DNA from 2 places in the Anaerospora sp. genome. Region 2 is predicted to be linked to the other one. Evidence: riboswitches for the same ligand, from Rfam matches in the RefSeq annotation. Region 2 holds a riboswitch; the other holds the start of a gene.
The links. A riboswitch is a leader RNA that binds a small molecule or an ion and turns the genes downstream of it on or off. The one in region 2 is predicted to bind cobalamin.

Region 1 (7,896 bases), on a different contig from region 2:
CGATGGGGGGGCATGATGACCGGCTGGTAGCCTTAATTGCACTGAACGGTGATATGAGGCAGCGGATACAATTGCCGGTTTATGCAGATGAACAACTAGTCAGCGGCGGCGGCCGTTATTTGCTGCAAGTGGAGCTGAAGGACAAAGAAACTCCGCTGCTTGTCAAATCAATACCAATTACAATTATAAAAAAAGATAGGAAAGCAGCAGCAGTTGTTGGCATTGCTGTTGTTATATTAGCTACTGCCAGTTTATTTGCCTTACGCCGTCTGCGGCAGGCCTTAAAGATAATGAAAACTCGCTGGCTGGTTACTATTGCCCTATTTGGAGCAGCGGCATTTGCAGTTGTAAACGTTCCGGCCACGTTATTGAATGACTTTTTTCATATTTTGCTGGGGCCTTTTGGATTTATGGTTACCGGTCTGTTTCATGGTGTTTTTTTGTATATGATGATTGTGGCTTTAGTCATGCTTATTCCATACCCTGGTGTAGTGGCCTTGATGACGATTATCCGCATGCTGCTTGGCATGCTTGCCTTTGGACAATTATCTCCAATTGGACTGTTATCCTATGGTACCCATGCTTTCATGCTGGAGGTGCTGCTTATCGGGAGCGGCATGTACGGGCGGATTCAGGTAGGACATGCGGTCGAGCATGTTTCCTTCCGGCAAATTATCCAGTTAGCACTGATATGCGGTATTGCTGACTGTGTCGCTACCTATATCAATTTGCAGGGCATGGCTTTTTTGTACCGGCTGTATTATGCGGATTGGTATATTGCGCTGATCTTGCTGTTGAATGGGTTTGTTTATACTGCCATTGGTGCGGCCTGTGGTACCTTGTTAGGCAGCCGTCTGTCCAAAGTGGGAGGTGACTAGTGAATTGAAGCCAATCATAGGCTTGTGCAATGTATCTTTTACCTACAAGCATCGCAGTGTTGCCAGCGTTTCAGACATCAGCCTCGAAATATTTCCTGGGGAATTTGTTCTTTTAACCGGTGCAACCGGTTGTGGCAAGAGTACATTATTAAAAATGCTGAATGGCCTTATTCCTCATGCAAGCAGCGGTAGCATGAGCGGTGAAGTCCACATTGCAGGACGTAATACGCGGCAATGCGGGATTGCTGAATTGAGTCAAACGGTGGGAATGGTATTTCAGAGTCCGGAAGATCAAATTTTTTCAACAACTGTTTTTGATGAAACAGCTTTTATTCTGGAGAATATGGGGATGAAGCCGGACGAGATTGCTTCCCGTGTTCATGAGACGCTGGAACTGGTAGGAATGCTTGTTTATAAGGATGCCAGTATTCATGCGTTATCAGGCGGACAGAAACAGCGTCTGGCAGTAGCGTCTGTGCTTGCAGCCCGGCCTAGTATCCTTGCACTGGATGAACCGATTAGTCAGCTCGATCCGCAGGGGGCAGCTGAACTGTTGGCGGTGTTGCAGCGCATTAACAGAGAACTGGGAATGACAGTTGTTATAGTCGAGCATCGTTTGCATGAAGTAATGCCCTTATGCCGCCGTGTTGTTATCATGGATCAAGGAAAGCTTGCCTGGCAGGGCACTAGAGAGGAAGCATTCGGGCAGCCGGAAATGTTTGATTCGTATGGGCTAAGACTGCCGCAGACAATTGATATTTGCCGTCACTTAGCCGTAAATACGCAATCATCCCAGGTTGATCATGCCGTTGCTGCTATTAAAGAAAAATATCAGGTACCCCAGGATAATGGCTGTTGTACGGAGCCCGTCAATACGGGATCTGCTGATCGTGCTGCGGCGGTAATCGTTGAGCAGCTCAGCTTTCAGTATGACAAAACAAAACCACAGGTATTGAATCATTTGCAATTAACAATTCCTAGAGGTCAGTTTGTCGCGTTAATGGGCAATAACGGAGCGGGAAAATCGACTTTGCTTCATCAGATCGGCGGCTTGCTGCAGCCGGCAGCCGGGTATGTACAAGTGCTTGGCAGTCGTGTTACGTCAGTTATGCCAAATGTGGGGATGGTGCTGCAAAATCCGGATTTTATGTTGTTTAATAACACAGTTGCCGATGAAATAGCGTTTGTTTTGCGGCAGAAGAAAGAGTGCAACAGTTGGCCTGCTGTGTGCCGGGAACTAGTTGACCAATTAGGCCTTAGCGGCATGGAAGAGGATTTTCCGCTGGCGCTAAGCAGGGGACAGCGGCTGCGTGTGGCGATAGCGGCGGTATTGGCTTCCAAACCGGCAGTTCTCTTGCTGGATGAACCAACTACCGGGCAAGATATCGGACATATCGAAGATATTGTTCTCTTGCTGAAAGCGTTTACCGCTCAAGGCGGAACAGTGGTTTTTTGTACGCATGACACGGAAGTGGCGGCTCGATTTGCTGATCGCATCGTTATTATGTGCAAGGGGCAGATTGTGGCAGATGGTCCGGGGAATGTTGTGTTTAGAGAGCAGGCTGTTTTGCAGTCAACCGGACTTAAGCCACCTGCTGCTTTACTTGTTGCCCAGAATTTGTATGGAGGAAGAGCTGTGACTGTTAAGGAGGTGGTTACCTATGTACGACAGAAATGTCTGGGAAGCAACACCGGGGAATACCCTGCTTCATCAGTTGGATGTCCGAACTAAACTGATTGTGTTGATTAGTTTTGCAGTAGTAACGTTAACCATTGACAGTCCCCGTTCTTTATTTCTATTATTTGCTATTACGCTGATCTTTCACGCAATTAGCCGCTCTTCGCTGGCCAGATGGCGTATACTGGCTGTTTTTGTCCTGCTGGGAATATGGGGATCGATGGCCAGCCAGGCCTTGTTTTACAACCAGGAACCCCGTACGGTAATGGCTTGTCTAATTTCTCCGGGGTTTCCTGTGTTGGGCAAAATAACCGCTGGTGTATTTGTCTATCGTGAAGGCCTTCAATACGGTGCGGTGCAAGCTCTGCGATCTGGGATTATGCTATCCCTGGGGCTCTTGCTTAGCTGGACTTCTGATCCGCGGCAGCTGCTCAAAAGCTTCTTATCGTGGCGAATGCCCTATGAATTGGCTTTTATGGTGATTACCAGCTTGCGTTTTCTACCGGTTATATTTCAAGAGACGGCAATCGTATTGACAGCTCAAAGGCTGAGGGGATTTCAGCCCTTTAAGACGGCCTCGCCCCGCCATTTAATTCAAATGGCCTTCCAGACGTTGTTTCCCATTTTAGCCCGGACATTGCGCAGGGCGGCAACTTTGGCGTCTTCCGTGGAGAGCAGGGGCTTTGGCAGGGAAACCCAGCGCAGCTACGACAATCCCTGGTCAACGCTGGAACGAAGCTTCTGTTACATCGCTGCTCTACTGGTGGCAGGCCTGGTTTCTTTGAAAATACTGGATGTATTGCAATTTAACGGTCTAGTATATATACCGGCATGGCGCAGCTTGTATGATATGATGAAAGTATGGATGTGAAAGAACAATGAGAAAAATAAATAATATCGTATTATTAGCTTTGTTTGCCCTAACCATAGGGGCGTTAGCAATCCATATTTTTGAATCCGATACGGGGTTGACCGTAGCAACGCGCCAGAGCAGCCAGCACAGCGGGGAATATGAAAAGATAGCTGAGGTTTCTTTAGGCAAGGTTGAGGCTCATAACTATCAGCGGATGGGATTTACGAAAGGGTTTATTCAGTTTTCACCTGATAATATGCACTTGGCTGTTGGTACGGAAAATGGGGAAGTACTGCTGCTTACCAATACTGGAAAAACAGTATGGCGAAAGAATATCGGGTTAGGGAAAATGTCAGCGCTGGAGTTTAGCAGTGACAGCCGTTACATTTTAATAGGTGAATCCAGCCAGCAAGGATATTTGTTATGCCTTGATGCAAAAGATGGCAGTGAAATGTGGCGTCAGGCAAGCGTAAGTGAATTAGGTGTAGAGATAAAAGACAAAACTTATCCGTCCATTGTGGCAATCCGGACAGATGAGCAGGGCCGGATTTTTGCGGTGGGGCAGCGATACATCCGTTTTGCTGATGGCCGCAATGAATACCGGGGACGTATTTATAAATTTGACGGGAACGGCAAGCGGCTGGCCATGTTTCCTGCCGATCATAATCTTGATGCCTGGGTGAGCTGGGTAAGTGTTGATCAAAAGGGAGAGCGGGCAGTATTTGGCACGGCTAACTGGGATGCAATACAGACTAACCGCTATACGGACAATATGTATTGTTTGGATGGCAGTCTTAACCCACTATGGAGCACTTTGATTCCGCCGGTGTATCCTTATCAGAACACAACAATGCGCAGCAGTCCGGAAATCTCCGGTGATGGCAGATATGTAGCCGGTATTGCGAGTGATGGCCGGTGCTTTTTATATGATGGGGAGCAGGGCAGGGAAGTGTGGCGGCGCAATCTCAGTGAGCCACAAAAAATCAGCGGAATTTATATGAATGCAAATGGCGCAAATGTGCAAATTGTTGATGAACATTTTATTTTTACGACTGGTAATACCTATAACCGGGCAAACTGGCAGCTGCCGACGCCGGTTGAGCACCCCGGCTCGAATAGCATGTTTGTTTTCAATTTGCAAGGCCAACTGGTGAACCGGCATCGCTTTGGTGGCATGATTGAACAAATTGCGGTTAGTAAAAAAGAAGCAGCAATTGCTGTTGGTCGCAATGTCCGTACAAAAGATCTCGGAGTACACGGTTTGTATATTACTTCCCTGCCAGGGGCTCAAATGATTGACTATATCGCAACAAATGGCCCCTGTGTGGGGTCTGCAATTAGCTCAGACGGACGGTATATCGCAGCGGTTGAAGCTCCATTGCAGCTTGATGACGGACAGATCATTGGTGAATACAAACTGGTCCTGGCCCAAAGCAGGAATTAAGAGGAGGTAAATGGAATCTGTCTGAAGAGTAATGTGATCATTGCTTTGTCTCAGAAAAGCCAATAATGGAAGGTGAGTATATGGTAGAAAAGCAGGGATTGATCCTTGTCAATACAGGTAATGGTAAAGGGAAAACTACAGCAGCCTTGGGCTTGGCAATGCGGGCCTGGGGACAGGGCCTAAAGGTTCTGGTTGTGCAGTTTATAAAAGGAAATTGGAAATACGGGGAACTGGAAGCTGCTAAACGGATGGGACCTGATTTTGTCATTCGTCAGATGGGGGAAGGTTTTGTAAGAGGCTGTACCGAAAGCGAGCGGCACAGTCATGAGCAGGCGGCGGCAGAAGCCCTGCAAGCGGCCAAAACAGAGCTTGCTGCTGGGAAATGGGATATGATAATCCTGGACGAAATCAATTATGCGATTAAGTTTGGTTTAGTTCCGGTTGAAGAAGTACTGAGTTTGTTAGAAGCAAAGCCTGTACACCTGCATGTTGTGCTTACAGGCAGGGATGTACATCCGCAGATTGTTGAACAGGCAGATTTGGTTACAGAAATGAAAGAAATAAAGCATCACCACAAAAAAGGGATAAAAGCGCAAAAAGGAATTGAATTTTAATTTTGCTGCATATCTTAAATAGTTTGCATAATATTGATAAAAAAGTAGTTTGACAGGCAGTGGGAACAATGGTATCATAAACGTGGATGAAAACTGAATATTACGAGATAGGTGCCCGACAGGGCTTAATAGGGAAGTCCGGTGTAATGCCGGCGCGGTCCCGCCACTGTAATAGGGAGCAAACCCGATAAATGCCACTGAGATGAATATCTTGGGAAGGCTTGGGTGAGCGATGAACTAGAGCCAGGAGAACTGCCTATTTAACAGTCACCGTTATACCCACGAGCGATGGGGAGGGGATTATTCGAGCAATCGAATCCTTCCTGGCTATATTTGTATGCCAGGTTTTTATTTGGATTGATCACTCTTATAAACATGACCTTCCTGTGTTCTACGGGGAGGTCTTTCTTTCGTCGAAAAGTTTCCTCGCTTTAGGTTTTGGTGAGGACGTTAGCCATAAATGTCATGTTGTCTTCTTTCAGCGTTACGCCTGGGAAACGTCTCGCTGGCCCCCCTTTTTTAGGGGGTCTTATTTTTCCAACACATATTTGACATATATTGTATTTTATTTGATTGTATTTGTAGCAGCGAGAGGGGTAATGAACATGCAAAGTTCAGATAAGAAAAAAGCGATAGTAGTAGTCAGTTTTGGTTCAACTTATGAAGAAACAGTGAAAAAAAGCATTGAAAGTACGGAGAACAAAATCCGTACTGCTTTTCCAGGCTATGATGTGTTCCGGGCTTTTACGTCCCGCATGGTAATCCGCAGGTTGTCAGAGCGTGGTATTCAAGTTGATACGGAAAAACAGGCGATTGAACGCTTACAGGCTGAGGGCTATCAAGAGGTTTATGTACAGCCGCTCCATATTGTAGCTGGCGAAGAATATGACAAGGTTAAGAAAATTGTTGTTGAGTATGCTCATGCCAAAGACAAGGCATTTGAGCGCATTGTAATTGGACGGCCCTTGCTTTTCTATATGGGCCAGGAAGAGAAGCCTGATGACTATCTTATTGTTATTGATGCGGTGAAAAATCAGCTTGCAAAGCTGGAAAAAGATCAGGCAATTGTTTTCATGGGACATGGTGGAGTTCATCCTGCCAATGCTGCTTATGCTGTCTTACAAATGAAGCTGGAGCAAGCCGGTTTGGAACATGCTTATGTTTATACGGTCGAAGGATTTCCTTCATTAGATAATGTGCTTGAAAAACTGCAAAAGCAGCAAGTGCGCAAAGTGGCACTCCTGCCGTTCATGTTAGTTGCAGGTGATCATGCCCAAAATGATATGGCGGGAGATGAGCCTGATTCAGCTAAATCTCAATTGTTGGCAGCTGGCTTTGAAGTAGAAGCTTATTTATATGGCTTAGGCGAGAATGCAGCGATTCAGGATATTTATGTACAGCACCTTAGAGATGCTATGCAGCAGCCTGGACACAAATGCCATAAGAAGTAACGATAAGTAACCCTGTCTGTCATGCGCGGAGAGGGTTATTTTAATTGTTTGAAGGCGCTGCCTGTATATAACGAGATAAAACTTACAACTGCCCATTGTCGGGCTGAACGGAGTCAGAATATGACAGAGCAAGCTTTGGAACTGCTGGAGGTGAGTGACAAGATGCTGGAACTCGTAAATTTATCGAATTTTTCGTCTGATATGGAAATGATTCATAACAGTCCGGCTTGTCTGGAAGCATTTTTAAACCACCACCATCTTGATGGTTTGGAAATGATGTTTTGTGCTCCATGGGACCGGCATGTTCACAGACGGGAATGGATACAGGGAGTGCATCTCCGCTTTTGGCCGAACTGGCTGGATTTTTGGAGGGGAGACCGAAAAGCCTTATTGCGCGAATTTCCTAATGAAGCAGCAATTGCTGCCTATTACGGCGGACAGACGCGGGAAGCCTGGCTTGCTATATACAGGGAGAATATTCGGTTGGCTGTTCAGTCAGGCGCCAAGTACCTGGTCTATCATGTCAGTCATGCCCGTTTGTCTGAGTTGTATAACTGGAAGTTCAATGCTTCTGATCGCGAAGTAATTGAAGCGACAATTGAAGTGGTTAATGAACTTGCCAGTGAAATACCGGAGAATGTAACCTTGTTATTTGAGAACCTGTGGTGGCCCGGACTCACGCTGACTGACAGCAAGCAGGTACCATTTTTGCTTGAAGGCGTAAGGCATGCTAATGTTGGCATTATGTTGGATACAGGTCACTTAATGAATACAAACTCACGATTGCGAACGCAGGAAGAGGGCGTTGCATATATTTTGCATATTTTATCGCAATTAGGCGATAACAAGCGATATGTTAAAGGCATTCATCTCCATCATTCCTTATCAGGAGAATACATTGACAATACAAGAAACGAAGAAGCCTCATCCGATTTGACGATTGAACAAATTATGAGCCATGTTATGAAAATTGATCAG
Region 2 (7,896 bases):
TCTGAAATGTTAACTGCTTCATAAAAAGCTGAATTATTTTTTTCCATCGAATTGATAAGTGCATTTATTCCGGCCGTATCACCTGCAACTACCTGTGCATTGGTTGCAATAGTCTGCCCAATTGCAATTTTATCTTGCAGCATCGCTTCAACATTCTCAGCAAAATGATTGGCTTGATTCTGCAATTCACGGTTACTGCTTGTCTTTAAGCTTGTCTCCATCCCGGAAAGCATGACAAATCCGGTAATCCCCGTGGCTGCCAGTGTAAGTACTAAAATTAGTGTCACGAGTTTTGCAAAAACAGTTCTTCCCATTTCTGACCTCCTGCTATCAGCACATTTTTGTCAATGTTTTTTGTTTTTCGACATAATTTTCCAATCACCTCTTTTGTTTGTGAAATTCATAAAGATCAACCGAGTCTACATTTTACTGTTAATTCTAAAGCCAAAAGAGCCCTGCATATATATGCAGGGCTCTCTTTCAACCGAACATTGCAATCCCCAGCGGTGTCACTAATAGAGGATGAGGTGGTACATGTACCTTTCGCCCAAAGGCTTTGCCAAACTCATTTTCAAACCCCTGCAAGTAAGCGGTACCACCGACAACATAAACAGGATAGTCATTAAACTCATCCTGCCCCTCAAGCATCTCTTTTACTACTGTCGCCATTTTCTCAATAACCGGTAAAACAACCGGAACTATTTTACGTTGCTCGGCAGGATTCCGCTTTAGTATTTCAGCCTCTTCAAAAGAAATTTTATAGGCACCGGCCAATACAAGCGATATGTGTGTACCGCCAGTAGGCTCATCAGCAGTAAAAACTAACTCGCCGTTTCGCAAAACTGCAATTCCAGTCGTTCCTCCGCCAATATCCACGACAATTCCATGGGTAATATTAAGCGCTTTTGCTGCCGCAACAGGCTCATCTATTTGGCAAACTGGCTCTAAACCGGCTCCTGCAATTACATATCCGCAGGCCAAGGCGTTACGCCCTACCGTACCCGGTGGAATTGCAGTAGCCCCTTTATCAAGGCTGACCCCTAAACGCTCTTCTACTTCTGCCTTTAACTCCTCAACAATTGCTGTGGCACCCTGAAAATCAACAACAAGACCATCCTTGACAACAGAGGCCCACCGCATACTGCCAGCAACAGGATTCCCCTCTTGATCAGTCACAACCAAAACAATATCTGCAGTCCCCAAATCAACACCAACTTTAAATGGGCCTGGTAAATTGGCAACAGTTTTGTTTTCTATCAAGTCATACAGTTTGTAAATCTTTTCATAGCCTTCCATGACTAACTCCCCCTTGTCACACATTCAGAACTACCTGACAGTACTGCTTTTCCCTAAATCCTAATCAAAATCCTATACTGCTCATGATAAATATGTGCCAAGTTATTTTGTTTTATTGCCAACTATTTTCCTGGGGCAGGTCGCCTCTTTCCCAACAGCTTAAATATGCCCCCATATAAGTAGTGCTGTTCGGATTAAGAAACTGTTCCGTCTCGGGTGTATTGCGATAAGCTTCCCCGCTTTTTTCCAATAAACCGGCAAGAAGCAAAAACTCTAATTTTTTTCCCAGTTCGACTGCGTCCTGGCTCAATTCTTGAGCCAGTTTTTCCACACACGCAAATTCCGTCAAATACGAGAATAAATTCATTTTAATTGCCATGAAAAGAATCTGGGTCTCTTTATACACTTGAACCATCCGCAAAAGCCTCCGGGGACTATACGTCAAATTAGTCATGCTTTTTCCCTCCTAAGTTCAAAATAAAAAAGAGCCTCCACGACAGAGACTCTTATCAGATATATATGTACCATTAGCAGCATTACACAAAAGGCTGCTAAAAAACGATATACTCCAATAATCCCCTTCCCATCGCTCGTGGGTAAAACGGTGATTGTTAGACAGGCAGTTCTCCTGGCTCTGGCTCCTCGCTCCTCCGAACCTTCCCAAGACTATCGTCTCAGTGGCATATCTCGGGTTTGCTCCCCATTACAGTGGCGGGACCGCGCCGGCATTACACCGGACTTCCCTTTTAAGCCCTCGCGGGCACCTATCCCAATATGCAGTTTTTGACAGCTTATCTACCGAAATAGTAGCATACTAAAATTAGAACGGTCAATAGTAAAAAACTGCCTTATTTATCAAGCAAACAATTTACTCTCCGGAATTTGTAAGCTCAATGCAGCACCTTTTTCCGGCAGTCGACCGGCATAACCACCATTTAATGAGCGGTAAAGCTACCATTAATACAAACATAAGGCGAAAGATTTGAAATGCGACAACTGCAGATAAATCAGCATGCACCATCATCGCTGTCAGCCCCATTTCAGTCAATCCACCCGGAGCACTGCTAATAAATGCCGTTATAAAATCAATGGAACTATACTTTGCAAGAAGATAATCAATCCCCAATATTGCGCCAATTACCAGTACGATACTTAAGAAGCTTGCCACGAAAGCCTTTTTTTGCTCAACCAGACTCTCCACATTGATCGCCATCCCCATCCGGATTCCCACACAAATCTGGGCAACAGCTATGACTGCTGGCGGCAAAGCAGGTGCGTGAATACCGTTAAGTACCAATGCTGCTGTGACAACCACAGGAGCCAACAAGTAAGGATTGCTCATTTTTATACGCTTGCCGAGATAAACTGCTCCGCTCAGGCAGACAGCAAATAAAGCAAGCACAGGAACATTATTTATAGTGAAATGGGTCATTGTCTTGCTTACCGGATCGACTTGATCGGCAAGCCCATGGAGTACCAAAAAGGGAACAATGAAAACTACAGCCAACACCCTAAGAGTTTGCATCAAAGTCACTGCTGCCGGGTCAGTTCCCTCTATGTTTTCACAGACCATTGCCATCTGCGATAATCCCCCTGGCAAGCTACCTAACAGACTGGTTCCCAGCCCGATACCAGTAAAGCGATAAACAGCATAGCCGCCTGACAAACAAAGCCCCACACTGGTAAGCGTTAAAAATAGCATTAACGGCAGTTGATGCAATATTTGATAGCCAGTCTCAGGCGTAAACGGGCTTCCCATAATATAGCCCAGGACAACCATAGCGGTATTGCGAATAGTAATGGGCCACCGTACCCGCCTTTTTAATCCAGCCTGCAATACTACGACAGTGGCTAATGGTCCCAATGTCCATGGCAAGGGCATGTGCAGCAGATAAAAGAAACTGCCGCCAACACAGCTCCACAAAAATACAGTTAGATAATCTCTCACGCTATTTTTCATCCCCATCCCTATTCCATCTTTTCATTATATCACGTACCGGAAAACTGCTGTAAAAAACAAAATGACCAAAAAATGGGTTCTCCATTCTTTGGTCACTGCTTATTCTTGCTGTTTAGACTCACCTAATATTTAAACCGGTAGCTGCAATCGGGACACTCGCATTCATGTTCAAATTCCCAGCAGCATTGAGGACATACATGACAGTCTTCTTCACATTTGTGATGACATTTAGGGCATTTATGAGGAAACTCATGACAGCACTTCGGGCACTTATGAGAATGTTTTTCCTTACAATCCCAATCGGAATGTTTTTTCTCGCATTCCCATTCGGAATGATGTTTCTCACATTCACACTCAGAATGCTTTTTCTCGTTATCCCATGAGGAATGATCTTCCTCATAGTCCCACTTAGAATGCTTTTTCTCACAACCACAGTCTCTCTCTGACATTACTTCAAAACCTCCTTTCTTCCCTATTCATTACATAATATGTTTATCATTCACAAAATGTGCTTTTACTTAACTAATTGCCTAATAGGCTTTTTTTAATCTGTGCCGCCACTACTTCCAGCCGTTTGTGCGTATTCGCGCCGCCAATTTCCTTGGGCTTAAGGGTGAAGCGGTCGGGATGTTTTGCAACTGCAACGATCGGCTCGCCGTGAATATCCTTTGTAATCTGATTAATACTCTTCATTCCCAAATGATTAATATAAACAACTCTTGTTCCGGCTTTCAAGCGATTTTCAGCAGCTAGTGCCTGAACTGCCAGACGGGCTTTTTGGCCGCAGCATACAATCAGTTCGGTCACCGCTGCAAGTTCCGCCAATAGCCTGTTCAAATTATCAGGAGACAGAACCTCTTCATTTGTTGCTTCAGAGCGGCATGTCTTAGCGTCATATTCCACATTTGCCCAGGCATTGGTGATTGTAACCCTTTCCCTGGTAAAGTGATAATCCTTCATTTTCATTTCATTCAATACGACAAACAGTTTAGCAAGATTAATTCCCGTCATTTTTGCGGCAGGATAACCCGCCTTTTCTTCTTCTCGGCCGGGACATGAAAACACAAAAGCAACTTGGTTCTCGCTGCCCTGTTGAAAGTGTACTTGTTGTTGCATACGGCATACTCCTATGACATCAATATCGCTTACAGCGCGCTGTTGCGTATCTTAACTATTACGATACGCAACAGCGAAACTCCTTTGCTGCCGCGCTGAGTCAATAAGTATCAGAACCTATACGCAACTCCGATATCAAGATCATTTCTACCGCCTCCGTAGCCATTTTTCCAGTCAGACCCTTGAAACCCTACAGTAAACTCTTCCCCGATTTTACTTTCAATGTAGTAACTCTTAGTTTTATCACCAAAAGATAATCCGGCAGCACTTTCTCCTTCTTCCAGATTATTAACCTGCATAGCCCCGGCCGGCATAGTACCAGCAACAATAAGAAGTAATAGGCTTACTATTTCTTGAAAAAACTGCATGCTCACTAACAACTCCTTTTTGCTTTTGCCTTTACTCGGCAAATTCCCCGATCGGCCTGTTTAAGAAAATTCATAAACTGTTCCAGCTCATCACATTTAGGTAATTGCTGCCGCATTACAATCACTGCCTGTTCTAAGCCAAGTCCCGATAAATATAAAATTTTATAGGCTTTTTTTATTGTCTGCCGGGAATTTTCATCAATACCGGCACGAAGCATACCGATAAGATTTAGCCCGGCAGCATATGCGGGATTTCCGGCTGCCGTTATATAGGGAGGTACATCCTGGACAACTTTTGAGGCACCGCCGATCATCGATTTCCGGCCAATTTTGACAAATTGATGAACCCCTGTCAGACCGCCAATTATGGCTCCGCCTTCCACCTGGACATGTCCTGCAAGCATAACGGCATTGGATAAAACCACCTCATTGCCAACAACACAATTATGCGCTACATGGCTGTAAGCCAGAAGCAGACAATCAGAGCCAATACGAGTTTCTTCTCCTTCACCGGTGGCTCTGTTAATGGTAACAAATTCACGGATCTGGGTATGATCTCCAATCGTTACATAACTTTCTTCACCACAATACTTTTTATCTTGAGGATTTGAGCCGACTGAAGCATAAGGATAGATCTGGCAGCTTTCGCCAATTGCTGTCGATTGGCCAATAACCGCATGAGCACCAATAACCGTATTACTGCCGATAATTGTGTTGTCAGAAATGACTGCATAAGGTCCAACTTCTATATTTGACCCTAATTGGCAACGGGAAGAAATGACTGCAGTCTTATGTATTTTTAATCGTTTTGCTTTTGAAAAAAAGCTTTGCATTACCACCAAACACCTCTTTCTTTGATTGCACTTACAACCTGCAAGCTCTTATGCATACTTTTGTCTAATAAGCAGAAGAGGAAAACATAATATTCCACTGAGCCATTTTAGTCCGCTGCTCCTTTGATAACTTTGCACTAATAATCTGGAGCTTATTAATTCTGTTTAATTTTTTCCGTTTTTCTTCCCATGAGTTGGATTTCTTGGCAATTGTTTCCCAGATTTTTTTCTGAGTTTTTAATAATGAGATAACGACTAGTTTTTTCTGCGCATCAGTAAGCTCCAGCGACAGCATCATTGCTGTCGATTTGTATGATGCATCTTGTATTTCCTGTAATTGCTTTTCAAAATTCGGTTTCTGTTTTGTATCTAATACTTGCAAAATACGGTCACTGGTAGTTTTTCGCATGTCATTCATTTTGCTTGTATACTGCAAAAGAATAAAAAGATTATTAAAATCGTATATATCATTGCTTCCTTGCTTTTTTTGAATTTTTTTTACCTGGCTGTAGGATTCTGAAATAATTGTATCAATTTGTTTTCTTTGCTGTTCAGATACATCCAGGCTTATCCACAACGACTCTTCCGTGATATCCGTTGTAAAACTTGAGCACTGGCCAGTAGAAGCTCCCAGTAAATTCAGCAGCATTAACAGGCTTATTATTGAAATGCATTTCACAACGTTTTTCGACATTTTCTCTCCTTTCTAATACAAATTTGATTAAATTTGTATTTATTTGTATTTTTTTCACGACCTTAGACCTATTGTATAATTTGCATATTAATATCTCTTTTAAATTTTGAATTTTTAATTATTAAATTTCACTAATATTTCAGAGTTATTTAGAAGTCTTAATCATTCAATTTATTTGATAACCAGATAAAACTAAGTAAGAGCCAGACAGTTTTGTCTGGCTCTTACTTAGTTCTATCGATCCTATTCCTTCAATATTTCTACAAGTCCCTGGTCGCCATCTACCCGTATAAAGCTGCCATCACGTATGCGGACAGTTGCCTCATCGACACCTGCTACAGCAGGTATCCCATACTCACGGGCCACAACAGCACCATGAGTCATTAAACCGCCAACTTCCGTAACAATTGCGACTGCCGATTGAAACAGGGGAGTCCAGCCGGGATCGGTTTGCGGCGCGACCAGAATTTCCCCTTCATTAAGCAATGCATTTTCCGGTCTTAAAATGACCCGCGCAATTCCTTCAGCAATGCCGGCTGACACTGGGCTGCCAAGCAAGGTGCCTTCAGCAATATCGCCTCGTGCAGGCGAAACAATAATAATCTCTCCTTCACTGGTCATGACACGGGGCGGCTTTAAATTGCCGTTCCTCTCAAACTCCGTCTTTCGCTGATTAAGAACCTCGGCTGAAACTAAGCTGTTTTTACTCTCAGCCAGCTTAATCAGCTCTTCAAGACTCAGAAAATAAGCATCCTCTGCAGATGGCAGTTTACCTGCCTGCTCCAGCAACTTTGCTTCAGCCATAATAGCCGCCTTACACTCATCCAATACCATGATGATGTAATACTTATGATGCTCCCTGAGGCCGCCCATGTAGCGGAATACGGCAATCAGACGGCTGGCCAGCTTCAACCTTACCGGATGGGATTTTAGTTTTGTCAGAATGCGTACAGCAGCTGCATCCGCTTCCTTCTGGCCTTCAGAAAAACGCTGCCGGTGCTCACCGCTCTTTACACTTCGCATGTGACTGAATATAGCAGCTATGAGCAATGTTGGCTTTTCGCGCCAGCGCGGCTTTGTCAAATCAATTTCTCCGGGACAGCGCATACCGTATTTAGCGATAAATCGCTCAAACTCCTGTCGAAATACTTCTCCCCCCGGCACTTGAGAAAAGCCAGTATAGAAAGACTGATCTTTAGCCCTTTGCAGATATTCCTGTACTTCCGGCAGATCCCTCAGTGTATCAGCTAAATCCCCAAGCTGCAGCCCCATTTCGCTAGTAACATTGCCCGGCAAGGCTTTATTGAGGCTGGCAAGTTCCCGTGCATCTCCCAGCCAACGGATAAGCACTTTCTCCAGCACCTTACCGGCAATAATGCCGGGCACCACAAAAGGAATGATGTTGTGAAGAATATTATTCAGCGCACAGTCCAATTGCTGTTGAACAACCCGTAAGCGTTCCGCACCCTGTACACCGCTTATTGCTTGCCTCGTCTGTTCAAGTGTCTGCTCCATGTAGTTTTCAATTGCCGATTTGGCCAGTCGTGGATCTCCGGTACGCAAATGATGCCACGCCTTTTTTACAATAAAAGCTGCCGTCTTTGCTGCTGTCCCCGTAACTGCAGACTT

Region 1: another riboswitch for cobalamin. It lies ahead of RTR76_RS02575 (sirohydrochlorin cobaltochelatase); the one in region 2 lies ahead of RTR76_RS15440 (methyltransferase dimerization domain-containing protein).

Annotation. Positions count from the first base shown of each region.
Region 1 is NZ_DALZUO010000002.1:115,757-123,652, forward strand. Features, by position in the region: gene RTR76_RS02550 (hypothetical protein) at 1-878, shown strand, start outside; gene RTR76_RS02555 (energy-coupling factor transporter ATPase) at 883-2,610, shown strand; gene RTR76_RS02560 (energy-coupling factor transporter transmembrane component T) at 2,540-3,427, shown strand; gene RTR76_RS02565 (PQQ-binding-like beta-propeller repeat protein) at 3,435-4,853, shown strand; gene cobO (cob(I)yrinic acid a,c-diamide adenosyltransferase) at 4,934-5,467, shown strand; cobalamin riboswitch at 5,560-5,742, shown strand; gene RTR76_RS02575 (sirohydrochlorin cobaltochelatase) at 6,073-6,918, shown strand; gene RTR76_RS02580 (TIM barrel protein) at 7,039-7,896, shown strand, end outside.
Region 2 is NZ_DALZUO010000021.1:48,568-56,463, reverse strand. Features, by position in the region: gene RTR76_RS15450 (methyl-accepting chemotaxis protein) at 1-314, opposite strand, end outside; gene eutJ (ethanolamine utilization protein EutJ) at 481-1,296, opposite strand; gene RTR76_RS15440 (methyltransferase dimerization domain-containing protein) at 1,409-1,750, opposite strand; cobalamin riboswitch at 1,897-2,079, opposite strand; gene RTR76_RS15435 (AbrB family transcriptional regulator) at 2,165-3,244, opposite strand; gene RTR76_RS15430 (hypothetical protein) at 3,779-4,372, opposite strand; gene RTR76_RS15425 (hypothetical protein) at 4,483-4,740, opposite strand; gene lpxA (acyl-ACP--UDP-N-acetylglucosamine O-acyltransferase) at 4,746-5,573, opposite strand; gene RTR76_RS15415 (hypothetical protein) at 5,638-6,267, opposite strand; gene RTR76_RS15410 (phosphoenolpyruvate synthase) at 6,511-7,896, opposite strand, start outside.